DNA from 3 places in the Pantoea trifolii genome. Region 1 is predicted to be linked to each of the others. Evidence: predicted binding sites of a transcription regulator. Region 1 holds the regulator's gene; each other region holds the start of a gene.
The links. Region 1 encodes PhoB, which activates phosphate uptake and scavenging genes when phosphate is short. Its sites were predicted from a motif close to CTGTCATAAAACTGNCNNAT; they were not measured.
Positions count from the first base shown of each region.

Region 1 (10,299 bases):
CGTTATCATTTCGCCTGTGAGGTTGCCAAAACCGCCGCCAGTCGGGCTTTATCCTGGTATCAGCAACGTCATCAATTAGTGGTTGAGCATAAGAAAGACCTGCAGGATGTGGTCAGCGAAGCCGATCGCAACGTGGAGGAATTGGTCAAGCATCTGATCCACGAACGCTTTCCTGACGATGCGGTGCTGGGCGAAGAGAGCGGCGGAGAAACGTCAGGCGCACGCTTTATCTGGGTGATCGATCCGATTGATGGCACCAGCAGCTTCCTGAACGGCTTGCACAACTGGTGCGTTTCGCTGGCGATTGTTTGTGAAAACGAAGCCGTAATCGGCGTGGTGTGCGATCCCAATCATCATGAAACCTTTCACGCCTGCCGAGGAAAAGGTGCCTGGGTAAATGATAAACGCATTCAGGCGCACAGCGCGCAGCAGCTCGATCAGGGATTGCTCGGTTTGAGCAGTTCCAACAGCCAACCGATTGAACCGCTGACCACTTTTATCAGCACATTACTGGCGCAGGGCGGCATGTTTATCCGTAACGGTTCGGGAGCATTAATGAGTGCGTGGGCCGCGGCGGGTCGACTAATAGGTTACTACGAAGCGCATATGAATCCGTGGGATGGCTTGCCGGGCATCGTGCTGATGCGTGAAGCGGGCGGCATCACCAACGATTATCTGGCTAATCAGGGTTTGCAAAATGGCAATCCGGTGCTGCTGGCAAATGCGGTAATTTATCCACAGCTGAAAGCGCTATTGCCTGCGCATTTGTCGTTATAATTTTCACATTGGGTTAAGTTCGTTAATTTATGCGAACTTAACCTTTAACTAAAATTACTTAAGCGCACTGTAAGTAATATTCTACTTCGTAGTGAGACTTTTCTCTTTTTTTTTTCGAACATCCTGGCATCAATAAAAATACGATATGCTGCGCAAGTCAAACATCCCTTAGTAATACTCATTGTTTCCTTTTTGCAGTTCTTTTCGGCGCCAGGATGCGCCGAGATATTTTTGGTGTTTTATTATTTTGGGATGGCGTGATTATTTTTATATTGAAATCGTCATATATAAAAAGGTCGCCATAAATGGCGACCCTACAATATAGTTAGCCTTTACGCTTTTTCACTAGCGGCCACGCCAGCAACAGCAGCGCAATCCACGCAAAACCAACGTAAAGCGACACCCGCGTATCCGGGAAGTAACCAATCAGTCCAATAATGAAGGCCAGGAACAGCACGCCAAACCATGCGGTAGTACTGCCGCCCGGCATGGCAAAATCCAGCTTCCCGGCTTGCTCTTGACCAATCTTGCGGCGAAAGGCAATCTGCGACAGCAGAATCATGATCCACACCCAAACGGTAGCAAAGGTCGCCAGCGAGGCGATGACCAGGAACACTTTCTCCGGCATCAGGTAGTTGAGATACACCGCGATCAACATCGCCAGCATCATCACCAACACGGTCACCCACGGAATCCCGCGATTCGATACCTTCTGGAATACCTTCGGTGCGTGGCCCTGTTGCGCCATGCCGTGCAGCATACGTCCCACGCCAAACACATCGCTATTGATTGCCGACAGCGACGCCGTCAGCACCACGAAGTTAAGGATCGATGCCGCCGCCGCAATGCCCAAATGCTGGAAAGTCAGCACGAACGGACTGCCGGAAGTGCCCACCTGATTCCACGGATAAATCGACATGATGACGAACAGCGTACCAACGTAGAACACCAGAATACGCATCGGTACGGAGTTGATGGCGCGTGGAATCGAGGTTTTCGGATCTTCCGCTTCACCGGCGGTAATGCCGATAATCTCAATCCCGCCGTAGGCAAACATCACCATCTGCAGTGACAGCAGCATGCCGACGATGCCGTGCGCGAAGAAGCCGCCGTTGGTCCACAGATTGTGAATGCCGGTCGGCTGACCGCCGTTGCCGATGCCCCAGAAAATCATGCCGAAGCCGGCGAGGATCATGATGATGATGGTGGCGACTTTGAAAAAGGAGAACCAAAACTCCACTTCGCCAAACACTTTCACGCTCATCAGGTTGATGGCGCCGATAATCAGCACCACGCTCAACACCCAAATCCAGTGCGGCACATCGGGGAACCACACACCCATGTAGATACCAAAAGCCGTGACGTCGGCAATCGCCACAATCAGGATTTCAAAACAGTAGGTCCAGCCGGTGATATAACCGGCCAGCGGGCCAAGATAATCCTGCGCATAGCGCGAGAATGAGCTGGCCTGCGGGTTGTTGACCGACATCTCACCCAACGCCCGCATGATGATGTACGCCACCGCGCCGCCGATGATATAGGCCAGCAGCACGCTTGGGCCTGCCATTTTGATGGCATCCGCCGAGCCATAGAACAGCCCGGTGCCAATCGCCGATCCCAGCGCCATAAAGCGAATGTGGCGCGTGCTCAGTCCGCGTTTGAGCTTATTGGTTTCTTGCATAACACTCAGTACCTTGAAAATGAAAAACCACGGGCAAGCCCGTGGTTGAAATTAACAGCAATGCCGCTTACTGATGAACCGCGACCTGCTCACGTCCTTTTGCCCGATCAACTACCGCAGCAATCACCAGCATCGCCAGCGATGGCGGCAACCAGGAAAGCCCCTGATCGGCCAGCGGCAGATGCTGGCTGAACAGCGGCAACACATCTTTAAAGCTGGTGGTTTTGATGGCATCAACGATACCGAACAGCAGGCTTACCAGCATGGTCGGCGCGATGATACGCGAACTTTTGTTCCAGAACTTCAGCGTGAAGCTCAGCACCACCAGCACGATGCAAGGCGGATAAATCGCCGTCAGCACCGGAATCGAGATCTGAATCAGATGGCTCAGGCCGAGATTCGACACCACCATCGAGAACAGACCCAGAATAAATACCAGCGTTTTATACGACAGCGGAACGTATTGCGCAAAGAATTCTGCACAAGCGCAGGTCAGGCCCACCGCCGTCACCATGCAGGCGACGAAGATCAGCGCGGCGAGGAAGAAGCTGCCCATGCCGCCGAAGGTCTGCTGCACGTAAGCATGCAGAATCTCAGCACCGTTGGCACTCTGCGCCACTAATGCGCCGCTATCGTTACCGAGCTTGAACAGCGTCAGGTAAATCAGCGTCAAACCGATACCCGCGATAATACCCGCCAGCATGGTGTAGCGCGTCAGCAGTTTGGCATCTTCAACACCGCGTGAACGCGCCGCATTGACGATAACGATACCGAACACCAGCGCACCCAGCGTATCCATGGTCAGATAACCATTAACGAAACCGCTGGAGAAGGCCGCACGCTGATACTCTTCGGTGCCCGGCGAAACGCCACCGGCAGGCCAGATCAGCACGGCAACGCCGAGCACAATCAGCGCCAGAATTTTCAGCGGTGCGAGGAAGTGACCAACGGTATCCAGCAATTTGCCCGGATACAGCGAGATGCCGATCACCAGCGCAAAGTAAATCAGGCTATAGATGAACAGCGGCAGCGCGCCGTCGCCGGTCAGCGGTGCAATACCGACGGCAAAGGAAACGGTAGCGGTACGCGGCGTGGCAAACAGCGGGCCAACAGCCAGATAGCAAACGGTCGCCAGCAGCAAGCCTGCGGCTTTACCAATCGGTGAGCTCAGTGCATCAATGCCGCCGCCCACGCGCGCCAGCGCGATAACAGTGATCACCGGTAAGCCAACCGCGGTAATCAGGAAGCCGAAGGCCGCAATCCAAACGTGTTCGCCAGACTGAATCCCCACCATCGGTGGGAAGATGATATTTCCTGCGCCAACGAACAGGGCAAACGTCATGAAGCCCAGCGCCAGGATATCCTTGGAGGTTAAACGATGTGTCATAAACTTCTGTACTGCCTGTAGCTAATGTTGCGGTGGAAGTTGAGTTCGTGTTGTCCTCTGGATGCGCTAAAACAAGGACTTATTCGGCAAGACCAGCGTGTTATGCGGGACTAATCGTTAAAGCGCAGGTGATTTAATCTACTTTTCTTCTGTTCGCAGAGGGATAAATCGACAACGGCGCAAATTAGAACGTTTATAGCGAAGAAAGGCAATACGGGATCGAAAAACCAGAAGGATATAACAAGATAGCGGGAGAAAGCAGTGAATCACGGTGGAATTGTAGGAAAACACCTCAGATGATTTGCTAAAAGTTTCCTCAGCACGGGAGATCTCTTTGCATAAATCGCCCTTAAGATGCACAAAAGGCGCGATTTACGCGCCTGTTTGGCTAACTTTACGGAATTACCAGACTGTTCTTGCTATATCGACCACCAGACGAATCTTCTGCCACTGTTGCTCTTCGCTCAGGCTGTTGCCCTCTTCGGTAGAGGCAAAACCACACTGCGGGCTGAGGCAGATTTGATCGAGGCTGACGAACTGTGCTGCTTCCTGCAGACGCGCTTTTACCTGTTCCGCATCTTCCAGCTCACCGGTTTTAGTGGTGATCAAACCCAGCACCACTTGCTGATGACCCGGCTTGAGGAAGCGCAGCGGCTCAAAGCCACCCGAACGTTCGTTGTCATACTCAAGGTAGAAGGCATCGATATTTACGCCGCCAAACAGCACTTCGGCAACCGGCTCATAGCCACCTTCGGAGATCCAGGTCGAGCGGAAGTTGCCGCGACACACATGCAGCCCGACGGTCAGATCTTCTGGCTTGCCTTCCAGCGCGGTGTTCAGCACCTCAGCATAGATGCGCGCCAGCTCCTGCGGATCTTCACCGCGTTCGCGGATCTGTTGCTGCTGGTCGGTAGAGCACAGATAGGCCCACACCGTGTCATCCAGCTGCAGATAACGGCAGCCAGCCGCGTAAAACGCGTTAATTGCGTCTTTATAGGTCTGCGCCAGATCGGCGAAGTATTCTTTCAGATCGGGATAGACTGTGGCATCGATCACCTTGCGGCCACCGCGGAAGTGCAGCACGCTTGGGCTGGGAATGGTCATCTTGGCAACCGCATCGCCCGCTACGCTTTGCAGGAAGCGGAAGTGATCCAGCATTGGGTGTTCCGGATTAAAGGCTACTTTACCGGTGACTTTCACGCCGTGCGCTTTGGTCTGCACGCCATTGAACTGAATGCCCTGCTCCGCTTCGAACAGCTCAACGCCGTGCAGATCGCCGAAGAAGTCGAAGTGCCACCATGCGCGACGGAATTCACCATCGGTAACGATCTGCAGGCCATTGGCGCGCTGCTGCTCCACCACATGACGTATTTCGCGATCTTCAACCTGACGCAGTTGATCAGCATTGATGTCGCCATTGGCAAACTGCACACGCGCCTGCTTGATGGCAGCGGGACGCAGAAAACTGCCGACGGTATCGGCGCGGAACGGGTTATGACGTGGCATCTTATCTCCTCGCTGAGCGCTTAGTTGCGTCAGGGTATAATTTCGCTGGGTTATTTTGGCCATCTGGATGGCTATATGTCCAAAGAGAATGCCACGCTGTTGCCCTTTCAGCAACGGAAGAAAATTCAGCTTACATGAAACTATTTCATGTTCAGATGCACGTTCTTCAATTTCCCTCAATGGCCGCCCGCGCTCGCGCCATCTGGCTGTCTGACAACGGCAGATAACCGGCCTCGCTCACCCGGCGCTGACCTTGTGGCGACAACACCTGATGCAGAAAGGCATTCACCAGCGGCGGCAGCGGTTTGCCAGGCGCTTTGTTGACGTAGATGTAGAGCGGGCGCGACCACGGATAGCGGCCACTGCGAATGGATTCGGCATCCGGCATCACGCTGTCGCCATTCGCCGTGACCACCGGCAGCATTTTCACGCCGCTGAGATGAAAGCCAAAGCTGGCGTAACCGATGCTGTTGGGCGTGGCGGCAACGGCTTGCACCACCGCCGCGGAACCGGGGAATTCAGCGACGTCAGCACGGAAATCGCCTTTACACAGCGCCTGCTGCTTGAAGAAGCCCCAGGTACCCGACGCCGAGTTACGGCCATAACGCTGGATGCTGCGCGTTGCCCATTGATTATCGCTTAAACCGAGATCGCCCCAGCGCTGCGGCACCAGCTGTCCGCCGCACAGGCGCGTGATGGAAAACAGCGCATCGAGTTGTTGCGGCGCGATGCGCGGCAGCGGATTGTCCTGATTGACCACCACCACCAGCGCATCCATCGCCACCGGCACCGCCAGCGGCGGATAGCCGTAGCGCGCAATGAACAGTTGACGTTCGTCGATCTGCATCGGGCGGCTCATCGCGCCCAATTGTGCAGCACCGGCGGCCAGCGCGGTCGGTGCGGTAGACGATCCCGCCGCCTGCACCTGAACGTTCACGCCCGGCGACTGGCGGCTAAAATCCTCGCCCCACAGGGTCATCAGATAACCCAACGTATCCGATCCGACGCTGCTCAGATTGCCGGTTAGCATGGTTTGTTGGCCGTGTGCCAAAGCAGAGCAAAGCAGCGAGAGGGATAGCAACAGCGATTTCATGGGCGATTCCGCAATTTAATGAGACGCCTATTCTGGAGCGGCGTGATTTATCGCGCAATAAATTGCGTAAGGGTTGTCAGTTAAGCGCGAAGCGGTCGCCATAAATGGCAACCCTACGAAAATCCCGTAGGGTGCGCATTTATGCGCACCTGGTCGCCATAAATGGCGACCCTACGAGACTTGTAGCGATGGCGAGTCAAAATTATGCCTTTATGGTGCAGCGCGGGTGTTGAGGCGACATCCCAAACCGCTGAACGATTGAGGGATTCCAGGGCGAGCCGCATGGATGCGGCGAGAGGTGGCGCTGAGCAGGAGCGAATCGCCACCGGTCCGTCAGGAATCGTGAATGAGTGAAGGTACCGCGCAGCGGCGGGTTGGGCTGGCGCAAGGCCCGGGAGTGCAGAGGGCGCGGCCAGGCGCTCTCTGCTCGGTCGCCGCACAAGGGTGCTGCAACTGCCTCAGCTTAGGGCGAACGAAAGCCGCTCTGTGCTTAACTGAGCGGCATTACGCCATGGATGTGCAAACCTTAATTAACCTGCGCTTGCAGCGCGCTAGCCACAATCAAGCGTGGCGGCAGCAGGAAGCTGAAACAGGTTTCCTGATGCGGCACGCTGGTGATCTCGAGCCGCGCATTATGATGGCCCAGCGCGTGCTTCACGATTGCCAGCCCCAACCCGCTGCCGCCGGTGGCGCGTGAACGCGCTTTGTCCACGCGGTAGAAGCGTTCTGTAAGGCGCGGCAGATGCTGTTCGCTGATGCCCGGCCCGTCATCGCACACCTTAAACTGCGCGCCTTGTTTGGTACGCAACCAGCTGATGTCGATGCGCGTGCCATCCGGCGTGTGATTCACCGCGTTGTAGACCAGGTTGGAAATGGCGCTACGCAACTGCTCATCGTTGCCGAACACTTTCAGGTGCGGATCGGTATGGAAATGGATGGTGTGACGTCCCTGGCTCAGCGTTTCCGCTTCACGCTGCAATAGCAGCAGCATGCCCGGCACATCCACCGTCTCTTTCAGATCGATGGCTGGCGCCGCTTCGATACGCGACAAGGTCAGCAACTGCTTCACCAGGCTGTCCATGCGGCGCGTCTGCTCTTGCATAGTATGTAACGCCTTGCTGCGCGTGCGCTCGTTCATTACCGCGTCGTCCATCATTTCCAGATAGCCCTGCAATACCGTTAACGGCGTGCGCAGTTCATGACTGACGTTGGCAAAGAAGTTGCGCCGCGCGCCTTCCAGCTGGTGCATCTGGGTGACATCACGCGCCACCATCAGCCACTGTCCTTCGCTGTAAGGCATCACGCGGAATTCCATATGATGCTGATTATTAAGGATCTGCGTCAGCGGTGTGTCGAACTTGCGCTGGCGGATATAGCGGGAGAATTCAGGATAACGCAGTAAATTGAGGATGTTCTGGCCGTTATCTTCCGGCCAGCGCAGGCCAAGATGCTGCTGCGCCAAGCCGTTGCACCAGAAAATGGTGCCCTCTTCGGTGGTCAGCACCACCGCATCCGGCAGCGATTCGGCACCGCTGCGGAAACGTTTGATCAGATTGCCCAGCTCGCGGCGGCGACGCCGGTTGCGCAACTGCATCTGATACAGGCCATAAAACAGCGGTTCCCAGCTGCCGCGTCCGGTGGGCGGCGTCATTGAACGATCGACCCACAACCAGTGCGACAGACGCATCAGATTGCTGAAGTGCCAGAACATCACGCCGGTCACCGCAATCAGCAGTAACCACGGCAGATATCCGAACAACAGACCCAACACCAGCGCAGGTAAACAGACCAGCGCCAGCTCGGTCAACAATCTCTTCCAGGAGAGTCGTTCCAGCACGGTAAAAACTCCGTTTACGTTTAGTAGCGGGCAGAGAAACGATACCCTGTTCCGCGAACGGTTTGAACCATGCGATCGTGGCCGGTCAATTCCAGCGCTTTACGTAAACGGCGAATATGCACATCGACGGTGCGATCTTCGACATACACATTGGTGCCCCAAACGTGGTTCAGCAGCTGTTCGCGGCTGTACACGCGTTCCGGGTGCGTCATAAAGAAGTGCAGCAGTTTGTATTCGGTCGGCCCCATCTCCAGCGGCGTGGTTTCCGACATCACGCGATGTGAGGATGGATCAAGGCTCAGGCCCTGCATCTCAATCACCTCTTCCACCGCCATCGGTGAAATACGGCGCATCACCGCTTTAATACGCGCCATCAGCTCTTTGGGTGAGAATGGCTTGGTGATGTAATCATCCGCGCCCACTTCCAGACCGCGCACGCGATCCTCTTCTTCACCGCGCGCCGTCAGCATCATCACCGGGATGTCACGCGTCATGGCTTCACGCTTCAAATGCTTAATAAACTGAATTCCGCTGCCGCCGGGCAACATCCAGTCCAGCAGAATTAAATCAGGCCAGGGTTCGATCAGCTTACCAATCGCGCTGTCATAATCTTCCGCCTCAATAGGCTGGTAATCATTCTGTTCCAGCACGAAACATAACATTTCACGGATGGGAGCTTCGTCTTCCACAACCAAAATGCGCTTAGCCATTGTAACTCCTGCTAGTGTGACAACGTGTCACGGGGATTTGCGGCGCCATTATGCGTCAGTTTTGTGACACTTTTATGAAAAAGCCGCCCTAAGATAGATAGATAAAAAACAGAAATGTCACAATAAAAATCTGCTTTTTTTCTTTGTGATCTTAAGTGGTTATAATTCGCCTTCGCTAAACAGAGCACGGAGCAAACATGCGCATCATTCACACCGCTGACTGGCATCTCGGTCAGTTCTTTTACAGCAAAAGTCGCGCGCGGGAACATCAGGCGTTTCTCGACTGGCTGCTGGATCAGATTGTGCAGCATCAGGTGGATGCGCTGATTATCGCGGGTGATCTGTTTGATACCGGTTCGCCGCCGAGCTACGCGCGTGAAATGTTTAACCGTTTTGTGGTGGCGCTGCAGCCAAGCGGCTGTCAATTGGTGGTGCTGGCGGGCAATCACGATTCGGTGGCGACGCTGAATGAATCACGCGAGCTGCTGGCCTGCCTGAATACGCAGGTGATCACCAGCGCCACGCCGCAGGGAGAACAACAGGTGTTAACCCTGAAGCAGCGCGATGGCGTGTCGGGTGCGCTGCTGTGCGCCATTCCTTTTCTGCGTCCGCGTGACATTCTGCGCAGCCAGGCTGGCCAATCCGGTCGCGAAAAACAGATCTCGCTGCTGGAGGCGATCGAGCAGCATTATCAGCGCTGTTTCGCCGCCGCGCAGTCAATGAGCAGTACGCTGCCGATTATCGCCACCGGCCATCTCACCACCGTTGGCGTCACTAAAAGCGATTCGGTGCGCGACATCTATATCGGCACGCTGGATGCCTTCCCGGCGCAGGCGTTTCCGCCAGCGGATTACATCGCGCTCGGTCACATCCATCGCGCCCAGCGCATCGCCAACAGCGAACATATTCGTTACAGCGGCTCACCAATTCCGCTCAGTTTTGATGAGCTTGGTCGCGAGAAAAGCGTCTTCCTGCTGGAATTTTCCGACAAGCTTAAGGACGTGACGCCGCTGATCATTCCGCACTTCCAGCCGATGCAGATGCTGAAAGGCTCGATGGCGGAGATTGAACATCAGCTGGCGCAGTTCAGCGAGAGCACCAGCGAGCTACCGACCTGGCTGGATATTGAGATCACCACCCAGGAATACCTCAGCGATCTGCAACGTCGCATTGAAGCGCTGACCGAAAATCTGCCGGTCGAAGTGCTGCTGGTGCGCCGCAGCCGCGAACAGCGGCAGCGCAGCCTCGAACGGCTGGAGAACGAAACCCTGAGCGAATTAAAAGTGGAAGAAGTGTTTGCCCGCCGAC
Region 1 covers NZ_JANIET010000001.1:1,039,757-1,050,055, reverse strand. Annotated here, with positions in the region: gene NQH49_RS04745 (inositol monophosphatase family protein) at 1-777, shown strand, start outside; gene proY (proline-specific permease ProY) at 1,103-2,458, opposite strand; gene brnQ (branched-chain amino acid transporter carrier protein BrnQ) at 2,526-3,845, opposite strand; gene NQH49_RS04730 (cobalamin-independent methionine synthase II family protein) at 4,248-5,351, opposite strand; gene NQH49_RS04725 (PstS family phosphate ABC transporter substrate-binding protein) at 5,518-6,444, opposite strand; gene phoR (phosphate regulon sensor histidine kinase PhoR) at 6,971-8,281, opposite strand; gene phoB (phosphate response regulator transcription factor PhoB) at 8,302-8,991, opposite strand; gene sbcD (exonuclease subunit SbcD) at 9,189-10,299, shown strand, end outside.

Region 2 (10,299 bases), 690 kb from region 1:
TGCATGGGAAGCGCTGCGCGAAGATGAGATCGCCTGCCGTTCGCTCGGCCTGAGCCCGACGCGCATCAAGCTGACGGCATTTACCATCAGCGCGGTGTTCGCCGGTTTTGCAGGCACGCTGTTTGCGGCGCGTCAGGGCTTCGTCAGCCCGGAATCCTTCACTTTCGTCGAGTCGGCCTTTGTGCTGGCGATTGTGGTGTTGGGCGGCATGGGCTCGCAGCTGGCGGTGATCCTTGCGGCGATTCTGTTGGTGGTATCGCGCGAGCTGATGCGTGATTTGAACGAATACAGCATGCTGGTGCTCGGCGGTTTGATGGTGCTGATGATGATCTGGCGCCCACAAGGTCTGCTGCCGATGAAGCGTCCGCATCTGAAGTTGAAAAGCAGTAAACAAGGAGAGCAGGCATGAGTCAGCCTTTATTAGCCGTTGAAGGCCTGATGATGCGCTTCGGCGGCCTGTTAGCCGTCAACAATGTGGCGCTTGAGCTGCATCCACAGGAAATTGTTTCACTGATCGGCCCGAACGGTGCCGGTAAAACTACGGTGTTCAACTGCCTGACCGGTTTTTACAAACCGACCGGCGGCACCATCAAACTGCGCGATCAGCAGCTGCAAGGTTTGCCAGGGCAGAAAATCGCGCGCATGGGCATCGTGCGGACTTTCCAGCACGTACGTCTGTTCCGTGAAATGACGGTGATTGAAAACCTGCTGGTGGCACAACATCAGCACCTGAAAAGCGGCGTGTTCTCTGGGCTGTTCAAAACCCCGGCTTTCCGTCGCGGTGAGAGCGAAGCACTGGATCGCGCAGCCACCTGGCTGGACCGCATCGGTCTGCTGGATTTGGCGAACCGGCAGGCGGGTAACCTTGCTTATGGTCAGCAGCGTCGTCTGGAGATTGCGCGCTGCATGGTGACGCGCCCGGAAATCCTGATGCTGGATGAACCGGCGGCCGGTCTTAACCCGCGTGAAACGCACGAGCTCGATGAGCTGATCGCCGAACTGCGCGGTGAGCACAAGGTTTCCGTGCTGCTGATTGAACACGATATGAAGCTGGTGATGGGCATTTCTGACCGCATTTACGTGGTGAACCAGGGAACGCCGCTGGCTAACGGCACGCCGGAACAGGTGCGTAACAATCCGGATGTGATCCGTGCTTATTTAGGTGAGGCGTAACATGGCAAACCCGATTTTAACTTTGCAGAGTGTCAGCGCCCATTACGGTCCGATTCAGGCGCTGCACAACATTAATCTGCACATCAATCAGGGTGAGATCGTCACGCTGATCGGTGCCAACGGCGCGGGTAAAACCACGCTGCTCGGCACTTTGTGCGGCGAACCGCGCGCCACCAGCGGCACTATCACCTTTGATGGTAAAGAGATCACCGACTGGCAAACCGCGAAAATCATGCGTGAAGCGATTGCGATCGTGCCGGAAGGTCGTCGCGTGTTTTCGCGCATGACGGTGGAAGAGAATCTGGCGATGGGCGGCTTCTTCGCCACGCGTCAGCAGTATCTGGAGCGTATCGACCGCGTTTATCAGCTGTTCTCTCGCCTTGCAGAACGTAAAGCGCAGCGCGCGGGGACCATGTCCGGCGGTGAGCAGCAGATGCTGGCGATTGGTCGCGCGTTGATGAGCCAGCCGCGCTTGCTGCTGCTGGATGAGCCGTCGCTGGGTTTGGCGCCGATTATCATCCAGCAGATCTTCGATACCATTGAGCAGTTGCGTAAAGAGGGCATGACCATCTTCCTCGTCGAGCAGAACGCCAACCAGGCGCTGAAGCTGGCGGATCGGGGTTATGTGCTCGAAAACGGTCATGTAGTGCTGGAGGATAGCGGCGAAGCGTTGCTGTCCAACGAAGCGGTGCGGAGTGCTTATTTAGGCGCGTAAGTTAGTGCTCGCTGTCCCCCATCCCGGCCTTCCCCCGCAAGCGGGGGAAGGAGACGCTGCCACATGCAGCTTCAACACTGACATGTGGCAGCATCTTCCTCCCCCATTAATGGGGGAGGACCGAGGAGGGGGACAGCCTGCACGTACGAAAGAGCAGCCAGCACGTACCAGCCAGCACTCCCAACCCACCTGTCACACCGCCGTCATAAACCTGTTATTAATCCGTCATTTCCCCGTGTCATGTTACGTCGCGAACTAAAAAATGCGCGAATTCGCGCGTACTTAACAGCACAGGAAAAACCTTATGTCCGCTTTTACGCTTCGTCCCCGCCTGATGAGTGTCGTACTCGGTCTGGCGCTCAGCGGTAATGCGCTGGCTGCAACTGAGATCCCTTTCTGGCACTCAATGGAAGGCGAGTTAGGCAAAGAAGTTGATTCTCTGGCACAACGTTTTAACCAGGCTCATCCCGATTACAAAATCGTTCCGACTTACAAAGGCAACTACGAGCAGAGCTTAGCGGCGGGTATCGCGGCGGTGCGTGCCGGTAAAGCGCCTGCGCTGCTGCAGGTGTATGAAGTCGGTACGGCGACCATGATGGCGTCAAAAGCTATCGTCCCGGTCAACCAGGTGTTTAAAGACGCTGGCGTGCAGATGGATCCGAAGCAGTTCGTGCCAGCCGTTGCCGGTTACTACAGCGACAGCAAAGGCCAGCTGATCTCTCAGCCGTTCAACAGCTCCACGCCGGTGCTGTACTACAACAAAGACGCGTTCAAGAAAGCCGGTTTGAACCCGGATCAGCCACCAAAAACCTGGCAGGAGCTGGCGAAAGACGCCGAAGCGCTGCGTAAAGCGGGCCTGACCTGTGGTTACGCCAGCGGCTGGCAGGGCTGGATTCAGATTGAAAACTTCAGCGCCTGGCATGCGCTGCCGGTCGCCACCAAAAACAACGGCTTTGACGGTACCGATGCGGTGCTGGAATTCAACAAGCCGGTGCAGGTGCGCCACATCGAAATGCTGGAAGCGATGAACAAGAAGGGTGATTTCACCTACTTCGGTCGCAAAGATGAATCTACCGCCAAGTTCTATAACGGCGATTGCGGCATCACCACCGCGTCTTCCGGTTCGCTGGCCGACATCAAACACTACGCCAAATTCAACTTCGGCGTGGGCATGATGCCGTACGATGAAACCGTACCGAACGCACCGCAGAACGCCATCATTGGCGGCGCGAGCCTGTGGGTGATGAAAGGCAAAGATGCCAACACCTACAAAGGCGCGGCGGAATTCATGAAGTTCCTCGCCCAGCCAGAAATCGCTGCTGAATGGCACCAGAAAACCGGTTACCTACCGATCACCACTGCCGCGTACGAGCTGACCAAGCAACAGGGCTTCTATGACAAGAACCCAGGCGCAGACATCGCGACGCGTCAGATGCTGAACAAAGATCCGCTGCCGTTCACCAAAGGCATGCGTCTGGGCAACATGCCGCAGATTCGTACCATCGTGGACGAAGAGCTGGAAGGTGTGTGGACCGGCAAACAGGCGCCGCAAGCTGCGCTGGATAACGCTGTGAAACGCGGTAACGAACTGCTGCGCCGTTTTGAGCAGCAAGTGAAGTAACGCTGTTATCTCGGGGCGGATGCCTGGCGTTCGCCCCGATTTTCTTCTTTGATTGAGCCTGCTATGTCCTCATCGCGCCCGGTATTTCGCTCCCGTTTTCTGCCCTATTTGCTGCTGCTGCCGCAACTGGTGATTACGGCCATCTTCTTCCTGTGGCCAGCCGGTGAAGCCTTGTGGTATTCACTGCAAAGCATTGATCCTTTTGGCATCTCCAGCACCTTCGTTGGGCTGGCGAACTTCAAGCGACTGTTCAGCGACGAATACTATCTGGCCTCCTTCTGGACCACCATTGAGTTCAGTGCGCTGGTGACGATTTGCGGCATGACCTTCTCCCTGCTGCTGGCGGCGCTGGTCGATTACGTAATTCGCCTGCGCAAGCTCTACCAAACCTTGCTGCTGCTGCCGTACGCGGTCGCGCCAGTGGTGGCGGCGGTGTTGTGGATGTTCCTGTTTAATCCGGGCCTCGGTTTGTTTAGCCATCTGCTGAACCAAATGGGCTACAACTGGAACTACGCGCAAAACAGCGGTCAGGCGATGTTCCTGATTGTATTGGCGTCGATCTGGCAGCAAATGAGCTACAACTTCCTGTTTTTCTTCGCCGCGCTGCAGTCGATTCCCAAATCGCTGGTGGAAGCGGCGGCGATCGATGGCGCCGGTCCGGTGCGTCGCTTCTTCAATTTGTCCCTGCCGCTGATCACGCCGGTGAGCTTTTTCCTGCTGGTGGTCAATCTGGTGTACGCCTTCTTCGATACCTTCCCGGTGATCGATGCCGCCACCGGCGGGGGTCCGGTGCAGGCCACCACCACGCTGATCTACAAAATCTATCGCGAAGGCTTCACCGGGCTGGATCTCTCTTCCTCCGCCGCGCAATCGGTGGTGCTGATGCTGCTGGTGATTGGCCTGACTATCCTGCAATTCCGCTTTGTCGAGCGTAAGGTGCAATACCAATGATTGAGAATCGACGCGGGCTGGACATCTTCAGCCATACCTTGCTGGTGTTGGGCGTGCTGACCATTCTGTTCCCGCTCTACATCGCTTTTGTCGCGGCAACGCTGGATAACGAGGCGGTGTATCAGGTGCCGATGACGCTGCTGCCGGGCACGCATTTGTGGGAGAACATCTCGCGTATCTGGACGCACGGCGTGAATGGCAGCGGTCCGGCGTTTGGCATGATGATGCTCAACAGCCTGCTGATGGCGCTCGGCATCACCATCGGCAAAATCAGCGTCTCGATGCTCTCCGCCTTCGCGCTGGTGTGGTTCCGCTTCCCGCTGCGCTCGCTGTTTTTCTGGCTGATTTTCATCACCCTAATGCTGCCGGTGGAAGTGCGTATTTTCCCGACGGTGGAAGTGATCTCGACGCTGAATATGCTCGACAGCTACAGCGGTTTAACGCTGCCGCTGATGGCGTCGGCTACCGCCACTTTCCTGTTCCGTCAGTTCTTTATGTCGCTGCCGGACGAGCTGATTGAAGCGGCGCGTATCGACGGTGCCAGCCCGATGCGCTTCTTCTGGGACATCGTGTTACCGCTGTCCAAAACCAATCTCGCCGCGCTGTTCGTGATCACCTTCATCTACGGCTGGAACCAGTATCTGTGGCCGCTGCTGATCATCAACGATACCAGTCTCAGCACCGCCGTCGCCGGAGTGAAAAGCATGATCAACAGCAGCGGCGGGCCGACGCAGTGGAATGAAGTGATGGCGGCAATGTTATTAACCCTGATTCCACCGGTGGTGGTGGTACTCGTGATGCAACGTGCGTTTGTGCGTGGCCTGGTAGAGAGTGATAAATAAATGGCAGGCGTAACCCTTCAGACCGTGACCAAATCGTATGACGGCAAAAATCAGATCATTCAGCCACTGAATATCACCATTAACGATGGCGAATTTATGGTGATGGTCGGCCCTTCCGGCTGCGGTAAATCGACGCTGCTGCGCATGGTGGCGGGCCTTGAGCGCGTATCGTCGGGCGATATCTATATCGACGACAAACGCGTCACCAACATGGAACCGAAAGATCGCGGCATCGCCATGGTGTTCCAGAACTACGCGCTCTATCCGCATATGACGGTGGGCGAAAACATGGCGTATGGCCTGAAAATTCGCGGCATGGGCAAAGTGCAGATCGATCAACGCGTAATGGAAGCGGCACGCAGCCTCGAGCTGGATCATCTGCTGCATCGCCGTCCACGCGAGCTGTCGGGCGGACAGCGTCAGCGTGTGGCAATGGGGCGCGCCATCGTGCGTGAACCGGCGGTCTTCCTGTTTGATGAGCCGCTGTCGAATCTGGATGCGCGCTTGCGCGTGCAGATGCGCCTTGAGCTGCAACAGCTGCATCGTCGCCTGAAAACCACCAGCATTTACGTGACGCACGATCAGGTGGAAGCGATGACGCTGGCGCAACGCGTAATGGTCATGAACAAAGGGGTGGTGGAGCAGGTGGGCACGCCGGTGGAAGTGTATGAGCGTCCAGCCAGCCAATTTGTGGCCTCGTTTATCGGCGCGCCCGCCATGAATTTGCTGCCGGGACAAATCAGCAGCGATGGCACGCGTTTCACGCTGGATGCGCTCAACAGCTTGCTGCTGGGTGAAAGCAAAGCCAAATGGGCCAATCGTCCGCTGACGCTCGGCATTCGTCCTGAGCACATCAAGCTCAGCAGCCGCGACGCGGGCGGCATTCCGCTGCTGGTGGAGACGCTGGAGATGCTCGGCGCGGATAATCTGGCGCACGGCCGCATCGGTAATGCGCGCATGGTGGTGCGTTTGCCGCACAGCGAGCGCCCGCAGGCGGGCAGCACCTTGTGGCTGCATCTGCCGTCAGATGCGTTACACTTTTTCGATTCAACCTATGGAAAGCGTCTGGAATGAGTCAACATAACTGGCCTTATCCGCACATTGTCGCGCATCGCGGCGGCGGCAAACTGGCCCCGGAAAATACCCTCGCGGCGATTGATGTCGGTGCGCAGCACGGTCACACCATGATCGAGTTTGATGCCAAGCTATCGGAAGATAAGCAGATTTTCCTGCTGCACGACGACACGCTGGATCGCACCAGCAACGGTTGGGGCGTGGCGGGCGCGCTGTCGTGGCATAAGCTGTCGCAGCTGGATGCCGGCGGCTGGTTTAGCCGCGATTATGAAGGCGAACCGCTGGCGCTGCTGAGCGAAGTGGCCGAGCGTTGCCGCCAGCATCAGATGATGGCGAATATCGAGATCAAACCCACCACTGGGCAGGATGTGGAAACCGGACGCAATGTGGCGCTGGCCGCACGCGAACTGTGGCAAGGACAAACCGCGCCGCTGCTCTCTTCATTCTCTTACGCTGCGCTGGAGGCGGCAATGGAAGCGGCACCTGAACTGCCGCGTGGTTTGCTGCTGGATGAATGGCACGACGATTGGCAGGCGCTGACTTCGCGTCTGGATTGCGTGTCGATCCACCTGAACCACAAATTACTCGACGCCGAACGCACCGCGCAGCTAAAAGCGGCCGGTCTGCATATTCTGGTGTATACCGTGAATCAGCCCGCGCGGGCGCGCGAGCTGTTAGGTTGGGGCGTCGATGCCATCTGCACCGATCGCATCGATATTATCGGGCCCGACTTCCGTTAGTTCTGCTGCTGTTGCTGGCCCGGCTGCGACTGAATCACGCGCTGCTGGGCGCTATCCCGCTGTTCCTGCACCTTGCGCTGTACATCCTGACTTTGCTGCTGCTGACTCTGCTGCAACTTGAGCTTCTGCTGTTGCTGCTGACTCTGCATCTGCGACTGCATCCGCTGCTGGCTCGGGTTATAGCCGGGTTTGTTCGGGTCGTTGGTGCTGTTCAACGTATTTGCCATGCTGCTTAACGGCAGCAATGCTGCGATCACAATTAGCCATTTGTTCATGGTCTTCCTCCATTCATGCAGCCTGCTGTGTGCTGATGCTGCCAATGCGGCAACACGCGCTGCAGCCATAAGTTTATGCGATATCACAAACCTATGATCCAGGAGTGCGCCGAATTTAGCTTACTGCTACGCTTTTTACCGTGTTTGCAAACACTTGCATCAATAAATAACAAATGGATACCCAAAATAATTCAAGGCGCAGGAAGGCGGCAAACGAGAGAGTCCCGATGAGCTTACATAAGTAAGTGATTCGGGTGAACGAGAGCAGCCAACGCATCTGCACCTTGAAGTATGAAGGGTATAAATAACTTTAAAAGGATGGTGGCAGATGAGGATACAGGGCAACGTGCGGCAGTTCGGCTGGGCATTATTGATGAGTTTTACCGTGGTGCAGGGCGCACAAGCTGCGCCCGCCAACGCGCCGCCGGTTTCGTATGGCGTTGATAGCGATACCTTTCACCCGGTAAAAGCCAAACATGGCATGGTGGCATCGGTGGACGCGATGGCGACAGAAGTTGGCGTCGATATTCTTAAGCAGGGCGGTAATGCTGTGGATGCAGCCGTTGCGGTCGGTTTCGCGCTGGCGGTGACGCATCCGCAGGCCGGTAACCTCGGCGGCGGGGGCTTTATGCTGCTGCGTACTGCATCCGGACGCACCACCGCCATCGACTTCCGCGAAATGGCACCGGCGCGCGCGTCACGCGATATGTTCCTTGATAAGCAGGGCAACGCCGACAGTAAGTTGTCACTCACTTCTCACTTAGCCTCAGGCACGCCAGGCACCGTGGCCGGTTTTGCGCTGGCGGCACAGAAATACGGTACCTTGCCGCTGAGCAAATTACTGGCGCCCGCCATTAAACTGGCGCGTGACGGCATTGTGGTGAACGATGCGCTGGCCGACGATCTCGCCACTTACGGCAAAGAGACGTTGATCAACCACGACAACAGCCGCGCGATTTTCTACAAAGCTGACGGTAAGCCGTACCAGAAGGGCGAACGTCTGGTGCAGAAAAACCTCGCACACAGCCTGCAGCTGATTGCCCAGCAAGGTCCGGATGCGTTCTATAAAGGCAAAATCGCTGATGAAATTGCCGGTGAAATGGCACAGCACGGCGGACTGATCGGCAAGCCGGATCTGGCGGCTTATCGCGCGGTAGAACGCAAACCGGTGAGCGGCACCTATCGCGGCTACGAAGTGTTCTCCATGCCGCCGCCATCGTCCGGCGGGATTCACATTGTGCAAATCCTCAATATTCTGGAAAACTTCGACCTCGCGAAGTTTGGCTTTGGCAGCGCCGATGCCATGCAGGTGATGGCAGAAGCGGAAAAATACGCGTATGCCGACCGTTCGGAATACCTTGGCGATCCTGACTTCGTCAAAGTGCCGCAGCAGGCGCTGACCAGCAAAGCCTACGCCAAAACCCTGGCGCAGCAGATTGACGTCAACAAAGCGCGTCCATCCAGCGAGATCAAACCGGGCAAACTGGCGCCGTATGAAAGTAATCAAACCACGCACTTCTCGGTGGTGGATAAAGATGGCAACGCGGTGGCGGTGACCTACACGCTGAATACCTATTTCGGTAGCGGCATTGTCGCCGGACAAAGCGGCATCTTGATGAATAATGAAATGGATGATTTCTCGGCCAAACCGGGCACGCCCAACGTATACGGCTTAGTGGGCGGTGAGGCGAATGCGGTGCAACCGGCCAAACGACCGCTGTCATCGATGTCGCCCACCATCGTGGCTAAAGACGGTAAAACCTGGCTGGTGACCGGCAGCCCGGGCGGCAGCCGCATTATCACCACCGTGCTACAAATGGTGGTGAACAGCATCGATTTTGGTATGAACGTAGCGGAAGCGACCAACGCACCGCGCTTCCATCATCAATGGTTGCCGGATCAGCTGCGCGTGGAGAAAGGTTTCAGCCCGGATACGCTGCGCCTGCTGGAAGCCAAAGGCCAGCATGTGAAAGTGATGCCGGCGATGGGCAGCACGCAAAGCATTATGATTGGGCCGGATGGCACGCGCTATGGCGCATCGGATCCGCGCTCGGTGGATGATTTGAGCGCAGGTTATTAATCACTTGTAGGGTCGCCATTCATGGCGACCTGGTTTCCAGGTGCGCATTAATGCGCACCCTACAAGGCAGCTGTGCATTCACATCAACCTTTCAAGCGCGCCATGTAATGCGTATCCACCATTTCGCCGTCGCGCATTGCGTGTCGACGCGCGGTGCCTTCAATCTCAAAGCCAAACTGCTGATACAAGCCAAGCGCTTTATGATTATCGGCGAACACCGTCAGCTCAATGCGCGTCACCTGCAGCCAGTTGTCGCACAAATCGATCATCGCTGACATCAGCGCTTTACCGACGCCGCGCCGATGAAAGGCAGAATCGACGCCCATGCCAAACGTCGCCGCATGACGACGGCGCGCCACTGACAGCACTTCAAGGGTGAGTTGCCCGGCAATCTGATCGTCAATACACGCCACTAGCATCTGCACACCCGGCCGCGGATTGCTGAGGCGTTCCTGCCACAGCGTCGGGGATTGAAACGGCAGATGCAGCGTGCTGGCCTGCGGTTCAGGCTGGCTGTACATGCGCGTTAAAGCGGCGGCATCTTCGGGAATGGCGTGACGAATGACGATCTGACTCATAGAGCGCTCCTTGTGCAAAATGGAATAAATCCCCTTTAACATCAAGGAATTCACATCGTTCGTCAACGCAAAATAATCCGCAAAAATACTTTACAGACGCGAATGATAATGATTATTATTGTCATGCGAGCTCGGAAACGTCTCCTGACAACCGGGTAAGCACGACATTGCTCACATTGCTTCCAGGTATTATTTAGCCAGCTCGGGTGCTGGCTTTTTTTTGCCTTTTACAGGGTGTACCAGGTTGCTG
Region 2 covers NZ_JANIET010000001.1:349,749-360,047, forward strand. Annotated here, with positions in the region: gene NQH49_RS01535 (high-affinity branched-chain amino acid ABC transporter permease LivM) at 1-409, shown strand, start outside; gene livG (high-affinity branched-chain amino acid ABC transporter ATP-binding protein LivG) at 406-1,173, shown strand; gene livF (high-affinity branched-chain amino acid ABC transporter ATP-binding protein LivF) at 1,175-1,888, shown strand; gene ugpB (sn-glycerol-3-phosphate ABC transporter substrate-binding protein UgpB) at 2,193-3,509, shown strand; gene ugpA (sn-glycerol-3-phosphate ABC transporter permease UgpA) at 3,573-4,460, shown strand; gene ugpE (sn-glycerol-3-phosphate ABC transporter permease UgpE) at 4,457-5,302, shown strand; gene NQH49_RS01565 (sn-glycerol-3-phosphate import ATP-binding protein UgpC) at 5,303-6,376, shown strand; gene ugpQ (glycerophosphodiester phosphodiesterase) at 6,373-7,116, shown strand; gene NQH49_RS01575 (DUF2756 domain-containing protein) at 7,113-7,391, opposite strand; gene ggt (gamma-glutamyltransferase) at 7,720-9,471, shown strand; gene NQH49_RS01585 (GNAT family N-acetyltransferase) at 9,555-10,049, opposite strand; gene NQH49_RS01590 (AbgT family transporter) at 10,277-10,299, opposite strand, start outside.
Region 2: ugpB (sn-glycerol-3-phosphate ABC transporter substrate-binding protein UgpB) is a predicted target of PhoB. The motif match lies at 2,089-2,108, and genes of this name have one in related genera.

Region 3 (10,299 bases), 2.9 Mb from region 1:
GTTCAGCTGCTTCAGCGTGACGTCAGGAATCTGCTTCAGCTCCTGCAGCACCTCAACCAAACGTTTTGGCAGAATTTTCGCCAGGCTGTTTTTCAGGCTAAGGTTGGGATGCGCTTCGCGCTGCACATGAATGAAATCATCCAGCGAGGTGGCGGGTGATAAATCAATGGTGACGAATTCGCCCGGCTGCCAGTAGCTGGAGATTTGCAGCACCGCAGGGCCCGATAAGCCGCGATGGGTAAACAGCATCGCCTCTTTAAATAAGGTGCCATCCTGCGCGGTGATGGTGGTGGGCAGCGCGACGCCCGACAGCGTGTTGAGCTGTTCCAGCAGCGGTTTATGCAGCGTGAACGGCACCAATGCCGCGCGCGTCGGGAACACTTTCAGGCCGAACTGATCCGCCACTTTGTAGCCAAACGGCGTGGCGCCGAGGCCCGGCATCGAGAGCCCGCCGCTGGCGATCACCAGTTTTTCGGCCTGCACCAAAGTACCGTTCAGCTGTAAGGTATAGCCGCGGTCGTCGCGCTCGACGCTCAGCACTTCACTGCGCAGTCGCAGCGTCACTTGCCCGGCATCACACTCTTTCAGTAGCAAATCGACAATCTGCTGCGCGGAGTCATCGCAGAATAATTGTCCCAGCGTTTTCTCGTGATACGCAATGCCGTGACGATTGACCAGATCGATGAAATCCCACTGGTTGTAACGCGCCAGCGCCGATTTACAGAAATGCGGGTTGTGCGACAGGTACGCAGCGGGCTCGGTATGCATGTTGGTGAAGTTGCAGCGACCGCCACCCGACATCAATATCTTGCGACCGGCTTTTTTGCCGTTATCCAGCAGCAATACGCGACGACCCAATTGTCCCGCCTGCGCCGCGCAGAACATGCCGGCTGCGCCTGCACCAATAATGATAACGTCAAACTTTTCCACTGCTTTTATCCGCCTTGCCTGAAAGGCGCTGATTGTAGGGATTTGCGGCTTTTAGCGCCAGCTTCAAAAAAATGCCGTAAATGTGTCATAATGTAACTCACTAATTTTTAGCCGTTTTCAGCTAAATCTATACGCTGCATTACAATTTTAAGACAATAAAGAGCTATATTTTTCTTTCATATCGCGCACGTTGTCGCAGATAATGCGCCGCGTTCATGTCCTCCCAAAATGGCGTAACGTTTATGCTACATCTGTTTGCTGGTCTCGACCTCAGTACCAGCCTGTTACTGATTCTTGCTCTGCTGTTTGTATTGTTTTACGAAGCAATCAACGGTTTTCACGACACTGCTAACGCGGTCGCGACTGTCATTTATACCCGTGCGATGCGGGCGCAACTGGCGGTTGTCATGGCGGGTGTTTTCAACTTCTTAGGTGTTTTGCTTGGTGGATTGAGCGTGGCGTACGCCATCGTTCACATGCTTCCGACCGATTTACTGTTGAATGTCGGTTCGGCCCACGGCCTGGCTATGGTCTTCTCCATGCTGCTGGCCGCGATTATCTGGAACCTCGGCACCTGGTATTTGGGTTTGCCCGCCTCCAGTTCTCACACATTGATTGGCGCTATCATCGGTATTGGTCTCACCAACGCCCTGATGACCGGCACCTCGGTGGTTGATGCGCTCAACCTGCCGAAAGTCATCAATATCTTCATGTCCCTGATTCTTTCACCGATTGTAGGTCTGGTGATTGCAGGCGGTCTGATCTTTGTCCTGCGTCGCTACTGGAGCGGAACCACCAAACGTTCCCGCATCCATATGACGCCTGCTGACCGTGAAAAGATTGATGGCAAGAAAAAGCCTCCGTTCTGGACGCGCATTGCCCTGATCGTTTCCGCGATTGGCGTGAGCTACTCTCACGGCGCTAACGATGGTCAGAAAGGCATCGGCCTGATTATGCTGGTGCTGATCGGCGTCGCGCCGGCGGGATTTGTGGTGAACCTGAATGCATCCGGTTATGACATCACCCGCACCCGCGATGCCGTCAATCATCTGGAGCAGTATTATCAGCAGCACAACGAGTCGCTGACGCACATGATGCAGCTGGCGCCGCCTGTGGTGCCTACTCCGGATGAATCGCTTGGCGGTCCGCAGGAGTTTCATTGCGACAGCAGCCGTGCGCTGCAGGCTATCGATCGTGCGCAGCTGCTGCTTAACAACCTGCAGAGCTATGATCAGCTGACGGTTGATCAACGCAGCCAGATGCGTCGTCTGCTGCTGTGCGTTTCCGATACCGTGGATAAAGTGGCCAAGCTGCCGGAAACCAGCGCGGAAGATAAGCGCTTCCTCAACAAGCTGAAAAGCGATTTGCTGGGCACCGTTGAGTACGCTCCGATCTGGATTATTGTGGCTGTGGCGCTGGCGCTCGGCATCGGTACCATGATTGGCTGGCGTCGTGTTGCCACCACCATTGGTGAGAAAATCGGTAAGAAAGGCATGACGTATGCGCAAGGGATGTCGGCGCAGGTGACAGCCGCAGTATCGATTGGCGTGGCCAGTTACACCGGTATGCCGGTTTCGACCACGCACATTCTGTCGTCGTCGGTGGCCGGTACTATGCTGGTCGATGGCGGTGGATTGCAGAGTCGCACCATCAAAAATATCGCTATGGCGTGGGTGTTCACCTTGCCGGTATGTATTTTGCTGTCGGGTTCGCTCTACTGGATTGCACTGAAACTGATCTAAGCAAAGCGCAGAAATATTCGAGGGCGACGCGATGTCGCCCTTTTTTATTGCCAGATCGCCATCGCAATCAAACTCACCACCACCAAAAAACAGAGCCCGCTGGTCAGCACAAACTGTCCGCGCACGCGCTCACAGCGGCGAATGAACTCGTCGTCATGATGATCGTGATAGCGCCTCTCCCAGATATAGCGCACCAGCCGCACCTGCTTACTTGGCTGCCCGTGCGACGTGAAGAAACCCGCACCATCCACGTATTGATATAACAGCGGATCGCAACCGCGCAAAACGGCCAAAAGTGAGCGCAAAGAAGAGAAATAGCGCGCCATATTAACCAGACAAACCACACACAGAGCCCAAAAAAGCGCGATAGTGCTGATCATGTTCCCCTCCCGGCTGGAGCCGCAACGACGTCGAACGCAGCGGGGAATTGCTGTAGACGCCGCACGGGAAATAAACCAGCCATTGAATGATGTCGATTGCATTGTTGTTATGCGAACCTGAGTGCGCAACGCATATGGCAGTGGCACTTATTTTCAGTGTAGGAGATCTGTTGAATTTTTTTCCAGCGATGATTTTCGTTCAGGGCGAGTGAAAAAGCCGATAACGCTTGATCTCCCTCACAAGCGAACTTGCGCTTGCAGCATTTGTTAACAACTCTGGCTATACTCAGGACATAACAAAAACCGCCTGCAAGGCTGAAATAGTTGGTTGGTGGCGCTTCATCGCCGTCTCGCGCAAAGGAATCGCCGACCGTGAAAGCAGGAAGATTGCCCCGAATCTTGAGAAAGGAGTTTTATCATGGCTTATAAACACATCCTGATTGCAGTAGACCTTTCCCCGGAAAGCCAGTTGCTGGTTGATAAAGCCGTTTCGCTGGCCCGTCCTTATGATGCAAAAATCTCGCTGATCCACGTTGATGTGAACTATTCAGACCTCTACACCGGGCTGATTGATGTCAATCTGGGCGACATGCAGAAGCGTATTTCTGAAGAGACGCACACCGCGCTGAAAGATCTGTCAATTAACGCCGGTTATCCGATCAGTGAAACCCTGAGCGGCAGCGGCGATCTTGGCCAGGTGCTGGTGGATGCGATTAAGAAATATGATGTGGATTTGGTGGTGTGTGGTCACCATCAGGACTTCTGGAGCAAGCTGATGTCATCGGCGCGCCAGTTGATTAACACCGTGCATATCGACATGTTAATTGTTCCGCTGCGCGACGAAGACGAAGAGTAACCGTAGGGTCGCCATTCATGGCGACCTTCCTCAAAACCACTCGCTCTACCCCAGCGGCGGATAAATATCAAAACGATGGCTTTTGGTCACCACTGCATCCTGCGTCACCACGCCCGCTAACGGCGGCGCATAATCCGGACGCTTCACCACAATGCGCTTCTTCGCCAGCCGACGCGCCGGTTCCAGCAACGCATCCGCATCGCCATCCGCACCGACCAAAGACTGAAACACGCGCATCTCTTTCTTCACCATCGCGCTTTTCTGGCGATGTGGATACATCGGATCGAGATAAACCACATCCGGCGCTGGCGTGATATCGCTCAGCGCTTGCTGGCTAACGGCGTGCAGCAACGTAAGCCGATCGCGCAGCCAGCCGCCAATCTCCGCATCCTGATAACCGCGACGCAAACCATCGTCCAGCAAGGCCGCGACCACCGGATGACGTTCCAGCATGCGCACGCGACAGCCCAGCGCCGCCAGCACAAACGCATCGCGCCCCAAACCGGCCGTCGCATCAACCACATCTGGCAGATAACCGCTTTTGATGCCGACCGCTTTCGCCACCGCTTCGCCGCGACCGCCGCCAAACTTGCGCCGATGCGCCATCGCACCCGAAACGAAATCCACGAAGATGCCGCCGAGTTTCGGCTCATCCAGCTTACGCAGCTCAAGGTGCTCGGCGGTTAACACCAGCGCCATCGTTGCCTGATCGTCCTGCTGCAAACCCCAGCGCTCGGCTAAATGTAATAAGGCGCCGTCTCCGGCGCCTGTTTCATCGATTAAACCAATTTTCACAAGCCGGCTTATCCCTGAATTCCGTAGTGTTCCAGCATCGCATCAAGCTGCGGCTCACGGCCACGGAAGCGTTTGAACAGCTCCATTGGCTCTTCGGAACCGCCACGCGTCAGGATGTTATCGAGGAACGACTGACCGGTCTGACGGTTGAAAATGCCCTCTTCTTCGAAGCGCGAATAGGCATCGGCAGCCAGCACGTCGGCCCACAGATAGCTGTAATAACCGGCCGCATAACCACCAGCAAACACATGGCTGAAAGCGTGCGGGAAACGGCCCCATTCCGGGCTTGGCACCACGGCAACCTGCTTCTTCACTTCACGCAGGGTTTCGAGGATGCGTGCGCCTTGCGCAGGATCGAACTCGGTATGCAGACGGAAATCGAACAGGCCGAACTCCAGCTGACGCAGGATAAACAGCGCCGCCTGATAGTTTTTCGCCGCCAGCATTTTATCCAGCAGTTCTTTCGGCAACGGCTCGCCGGTTTCGTAGTGGCCTGAGATAAACGCCAGCGCTTCCGGCTCCCAGCACCAGTTTTCCATAAACTGGCTTGGCAGCTCGACGGCATCCCACGGCACACCGCTGATACCGGATACGCCCGGCGTTTCGATGCGCGTCAGCATATGGTGCAGACCGTGACCGAATTCATGGAACAGCGTGATCACTTCATCGTGCGTGAACAGCGCCGGTTTGCCCTGCAGCGGACGGTTAAAGTTACAGGTGAGATAGGCCACCGGCTTTTGCAGGCTGCCGTCGGCTTTACGCATCTGGCCGACGCAATCGTCCATCCACGCGCCGCCACGCTTGTGTTCGCGCGCATAGAGATCGAGATAGAAGCTGCCGCGCAGTTCACCACTTTCGTCGAACAGGTCGAAGAAGCGCACGTCTGGATGGTAAACATCGACGTCTTTGCGCTCTTTGGCGGTGATGCCATAAATGCGTTTAACCACCTCGAACAAACCACTCACCGCGCGCGCTTCCGGGAAGTACGGACGCAGCTGCTCGTCGCTGATGGTGTAGAGATGCTGTTTCTGTTTTTCGCCGTAATAGGTGAGATCCCACGGATTCATCTCGTCGACGCCGTACTCTTTCTTCGCGAAGGCGCGCAGCTGAGCCAGCTCTTTTTCGCCTTGTGGACGAGCGCGTTTCGCCAGATCGGTCAGGAAGTCGATCACCTGCGCCGGATTTTCCGCCATTTTGGTCGCCAGCGATTTGTCAGCGTAAGAGTCGAAGCCCAGCAGCTGAGCCAGTTCATGGCGCAGCGCCAGCTCTTCCGCCATCACCGGACCGTTGTCCCATTTGCCCGCATTCGGGCCCTGTTCGGAAGCACGCGTTGAATACGCGCGATACAGCTCTTCACGCAGTGCGGCGTTGTCGCAATACGTCATGACCGGCAGATAGCTTGGGATATCCAGCGTCAGCAGCCAGCCTTGTTGCTCTTTGGCTTCGGCCTGTGCTTTGGCGGCGGCCAGCGCACTTTCAGGCATGCCCGCCAGTTCCGCTTCATCGGTTACCAGCTTGCTCCAGCCCATGGTGGCGTCGAGCACGTTGTTGCTGTATGTCGAACCCAGTTCAGAAAGACGCGCCGCGATTTCGCCGTAGCGCTTCTGCTTCTCTTTATCGAGGCCGATACCGGACAGCTCAAAATCACGCAGGCTGTTATCCACCGCTTTCTTCTGCGCGGTATCCAGCGCCGCGTAGCTATCGCCCTCTTTCAGGTTGCGATACGCCTGGTACAAACCTTCATTCTGGCCAACCCAGGTGCTGTATTCGGACAGCAACGGCAGCGTTTGCTCGTAGGCTTCACGCAGCTCCGGGCTGTTTTTCACCGAGTTCAAATGACTGACCGGCGAGAACAGGCGACCTAAGCGATCGTCGACTTCAGCCAGCGGCTGCACCAGATTTTCCCAGGTATAAGGCGCGCCTTGTGCCACAACGCGTTCCACCGCTGCGCGGCAGTCATTTAGCGCTTCGGTAACCGCAGGCACCACATGTTCAGGTTTGATGGCAGAAAACGGAGGCAGCGAAAAAGGCGTGAGTAACGGATTGGTCATAAGCGCAGTCCTTTCATGATGAAGTAGTGGCGCGAACTTTCGCGCGACGCATTTTACTAACATGCGGCTTGATGGCATGAAAATCAATGCCACTAAGCCTGGACCAACGAAGAAAAGCCCGCCAGAAGGCGGGCTGAAGATTATTTAATCGCGAGTTGGTAGTGAATCACATCGTAAGGCGCCACCCACGGCGGCAACGGCTCGCGCTCGAAGATATCTTTCGCCAGCGCCCAGCCTTCCACAGCGCCGCCGGTCCCCGTTAACGACATCCCTTCATACAGTAAAGGTGGCAGCGTATTATCAAACACCACCTTATCGTCGGCAAAATCGTTAATCACTTTGCCGCTCAACGTACTGACTTTCACACTCACCTGCACTTGCTGTTCAGGGATCAGCTTTGCATTAACTGATTTAACCGTAAACCAGTGCACGCCATTCTGCGTTAACAGGCTTTTGCGCTTATCGAGCTGCTTGTTCAACCGCGCGTAGCCTTTCTCGATCAGCGAGCCCATATTTTTATTGATGGCTTCCTGCATTGCCGCATATCGACGCGACATCTCTTCACTGTTCATAACCGAAGTGCCGGTTTGCAGTTGTGTGCTAAATCCCGCAATGAGCTGTTCAAGACTGATGGTGAGGCCGGTATCTTTCACCATCTGCAGTTGTACCACCGCGTTGCTGGCGATGGATTGCCCCAACATATAACCATCGCGCTCAGCATCACTTTTGGGATCCGTGAGCGGTGCCGCCGCAACAACGGGCTGCTTTTTCGCTGTTTCAAGTTCTGCGGTGAGTTTATCGCTGCTCGCTTGTAGCCTCTTTTCCTGCTGTTCGTTCTTCAATTGCAGAGCGGCTTTCTGCTTTTCCAGTTCGATAACGCGCGCGCGCAGATGGTTGAGCTGCGTCTGGAGTTCCGGCTGAGCGGCAGGTTTTTGAATTATTTTTGGTGCAACCGGTTTTGGCTGCGGTTTTGGCGTTTGAACTGGTACAGAAGGTAGCGTGCGCGCCGCATCGCCAAAGGCGTGCAGCATTTCCTCTTCCGAGGCCGCAGAGGCCAACGCAGGTAATAATAATGCAGTGCAGAAAAGGACAAACGGCAGATGACGCTGTGTCATCACAATCTCCTGTAACAGCCCTAAGAACACAAAAGGCCTCATCCCTATTATCTAAATAGAAATGAAGCCCATCAACAGCGCGAAATTTCGCGCTGTTACTTAACGAGTGTGGTTAAAAACGCGTGGTTTAACCGGCCTGGCGAATAATCAGCTGCGACAGACGTGTCTTAATGCGGAAGCACAATTCACGAATCTGGAATTGATAACGCGGCATCACTAAATCGTTAATATCCGCACCAATTGAATCTTTAATTTGCAGATATTTATTGGTCTGCGCACCGATTTTCTGGAATTCGGCTTGATAGCTGGCATAAGAAGCCTGGCTATAAAGGCGCATCGCGTCCAGCTCTTTGCGGCACTGCTGAATATTGCTCGAACGGTCGTCACTGAATGAAGCGGTCGCTGGCTGAGCCGGAGCTGAAGCCACAAATGGCGTACCTTGTTGCTCTGGCGCGTTTTGCGCTGCAGGCTGCTCTTCCGCGATCGGCGGCGTAACCAAGCTATGAGTGGGTTGTTGTTTCGCGCAGCCAGTCAGTACCAACAGGGTTGCCACCGCGACACCAGTCATTTTTTTCATTATTGTCACCAGGAGTTGTTTGAGATGCTTTAAGCAAAAAATTATACGGCTTTAACCGAAAAGTTTCCTGCCAGAAACACCTGGCATTTCGCTCGCGACCGTTTCGCTACCGGAAACTAACTTATTTAATCCGTAATGAAATTTCGAGTATCACGTCATTCCGTAGCAAATTTACCGACAAGAAGTCTGATCGCACCGGGCTATAGCGGCGCATGGGCGCAAAACTTAAGCGGCAGCCAAAACGTCAGCAATTTTTATGCAGCGCGGCTATAATTGCGCCACACACGATGTTTTCACTCCCTTTGATGCAACCGCGGACCCCCTTTTTTTATGCTGAGTTATCGCCACAGTTTTCATGCCGGCAACCATGCCGACGTGCTGAAACACACCGTTGAAAGCCTGATCCTCACCGCTCTGATGGAGAAGGAAAAACCTTTCCTCTATCTGGATACCCACGCCGGTGCCGGACGTTACCTGCTGAGCGGAGAGCACGCCGAGCGTACCGGTGAATATCTGGAAGGCATTGGCCGCATCTGGCAGCAGCCGGATGTGCCGGAGTTGCTCAAGCCGTATCTCTCGGCGGTGCGTAATCTCAATCCGCACGGCACCTTAAAGTATTATCCGGGTTCGCCGTTGATTGCCCGCTTCCTGCTGCGTGAAGAGGACAAAATGGAGCTGACCGAGCTGCACTCCAGCGATTATCCGCTGCTGCGCACCGAGTTCAGCAAAGATTCCCGCGCGCGCGTGGCGCGTGGCGATGGCTACCAGCAGCTGAAAGCCAAGCTGCCGCCGCTGAGCCGTCGCGGCCTGATTCTGATCGATCCGCCGTATGAGATGAAAAGCGATTATCAGGATGTGGTGAAAGGCATTCAGGAAGGTCACAAGCGTTTCGCCACCGGCGTGTTTGCGCTGTGGTATCCGGTGGTGATGCGTCAGCAGATCAAGCATATGGTTAAAGATCTGCAGGCCACCAATATCCGCAACATTCTGCAGATTGAGCTAGCGGTCCGTCCGGACAGCGATCAGCGCGGCATGACGGCCTCCGGCATGATCGTGATTAACCCGCCGTGGAAGCTGAAAGCGCAGATGGAAGAGCTGCTGCCCTGGCTGCATCAGAAATTGGTGCCCGCCGGAACCGGTCACTTCAGCGTCACGCAGATCGTGCCAGAGTAAGTTCGCTGACTACGTCGCCAGCCTATCAGGACAATTATCATGTGGATCATTCTGGCTGGCGCACTTGCTGTGCTGTCGCCCGCTAAACGTTTTTCGGTACTGCTGCTCACGCTCGCCACTATTTTGGGGCTGTTCGAAGATGTGCTGGATTGGCCAGCGATGGTGCTGCTCGGCGCGATTGCCGTCATCGCCTGGATTCGCGTGGAAAATAACGCACGCTGGATTCAGCTGGTGAGTGAAGCCGCGCTGGTTGCCATCGCTATCGGCCTGTTTGTGCACTTTTTCCCCGGTTTCAAAAATCCGCGTCAGGTGGAAGATGTGCAAGCCGGGCCGCTCAGCCTACCCTTTAGCTTCTCGTATAACTTCGATAAAGCGCTGATTCCGTTTGTGTTGCTCATCTGCTTGCCGCAGCTGTTCCGCACTAAATCCGCGCCGCCGCGATGCAAAATCTTGTGGCTGGCGCTGCTGGCGGCGATTCCGCTGCTGCTGTATGTCGCGGTTGAGTTAGGTGGCCTGGCCGTTGAACCACACTGGCCGGAATGGTTAGGCAGTTTTATGCTGGCGAATCTGTTCTTCGTGTCTCTGGCGGAAGAAGCGTTCTTTCGCGGCTATCTGCAACAGCGCCTGCGCCAGAAAGGCGGCCCCGTTGCCGCGCTGTTACTGACTTCGCTGCTGTTTGG
Region 3 covers NZ_JANIET010000001.1:3,928,920-3,939,218, forward strand. Annotated here, with positions in the region: gene NQH49_RS18305 (BaiN/RdsA family NAD(P)/FAD-dependent oxidoreductase) at 1-930, opposite strand, end outside; gene pitA (inorganic phosphate transporter PitA) at 1,173-2,672, shown strand; gene uspB (universal stress protein UspB) at 2,717-3,052, opposite strand; gene uspA (universal stress protein UspA) at 3,471-3,908, shown strand; gene rsmJ (16S rRNA (guanine(1516)-N(2))-methyltransferase RsmJ) at 3,954-4,703, opposite strand; gene prlC (oligopeptidase A) at 4,712-6,754, opposite strand; gene NQH49_RS18335 (FKBP-type peptidyl-prolyl cis-trans isomerase N-terminal domain-containing protein) at 6,895-7,869, opposite strand; gene NQH49_RS18340 (YuaE family lipoprotein) at 7,997-8,446, opposite strand; gene NQH49_RS18345 (23S rRNA (adenine(2030)-N(6))-methyltransferase RlmJ) at 8,777-9,619, shown strand; gene NQH49_RS18350 (CPBP family intramembrane glutamic endopeptidase) at 9,659-10,299, shown strand, end outside.
Region 3: pitA (inorganic phosphate transporter PitA) is a predicted target of PhoB. The motif match lies at 1,002-1,021, and genes of this name have one in related genera.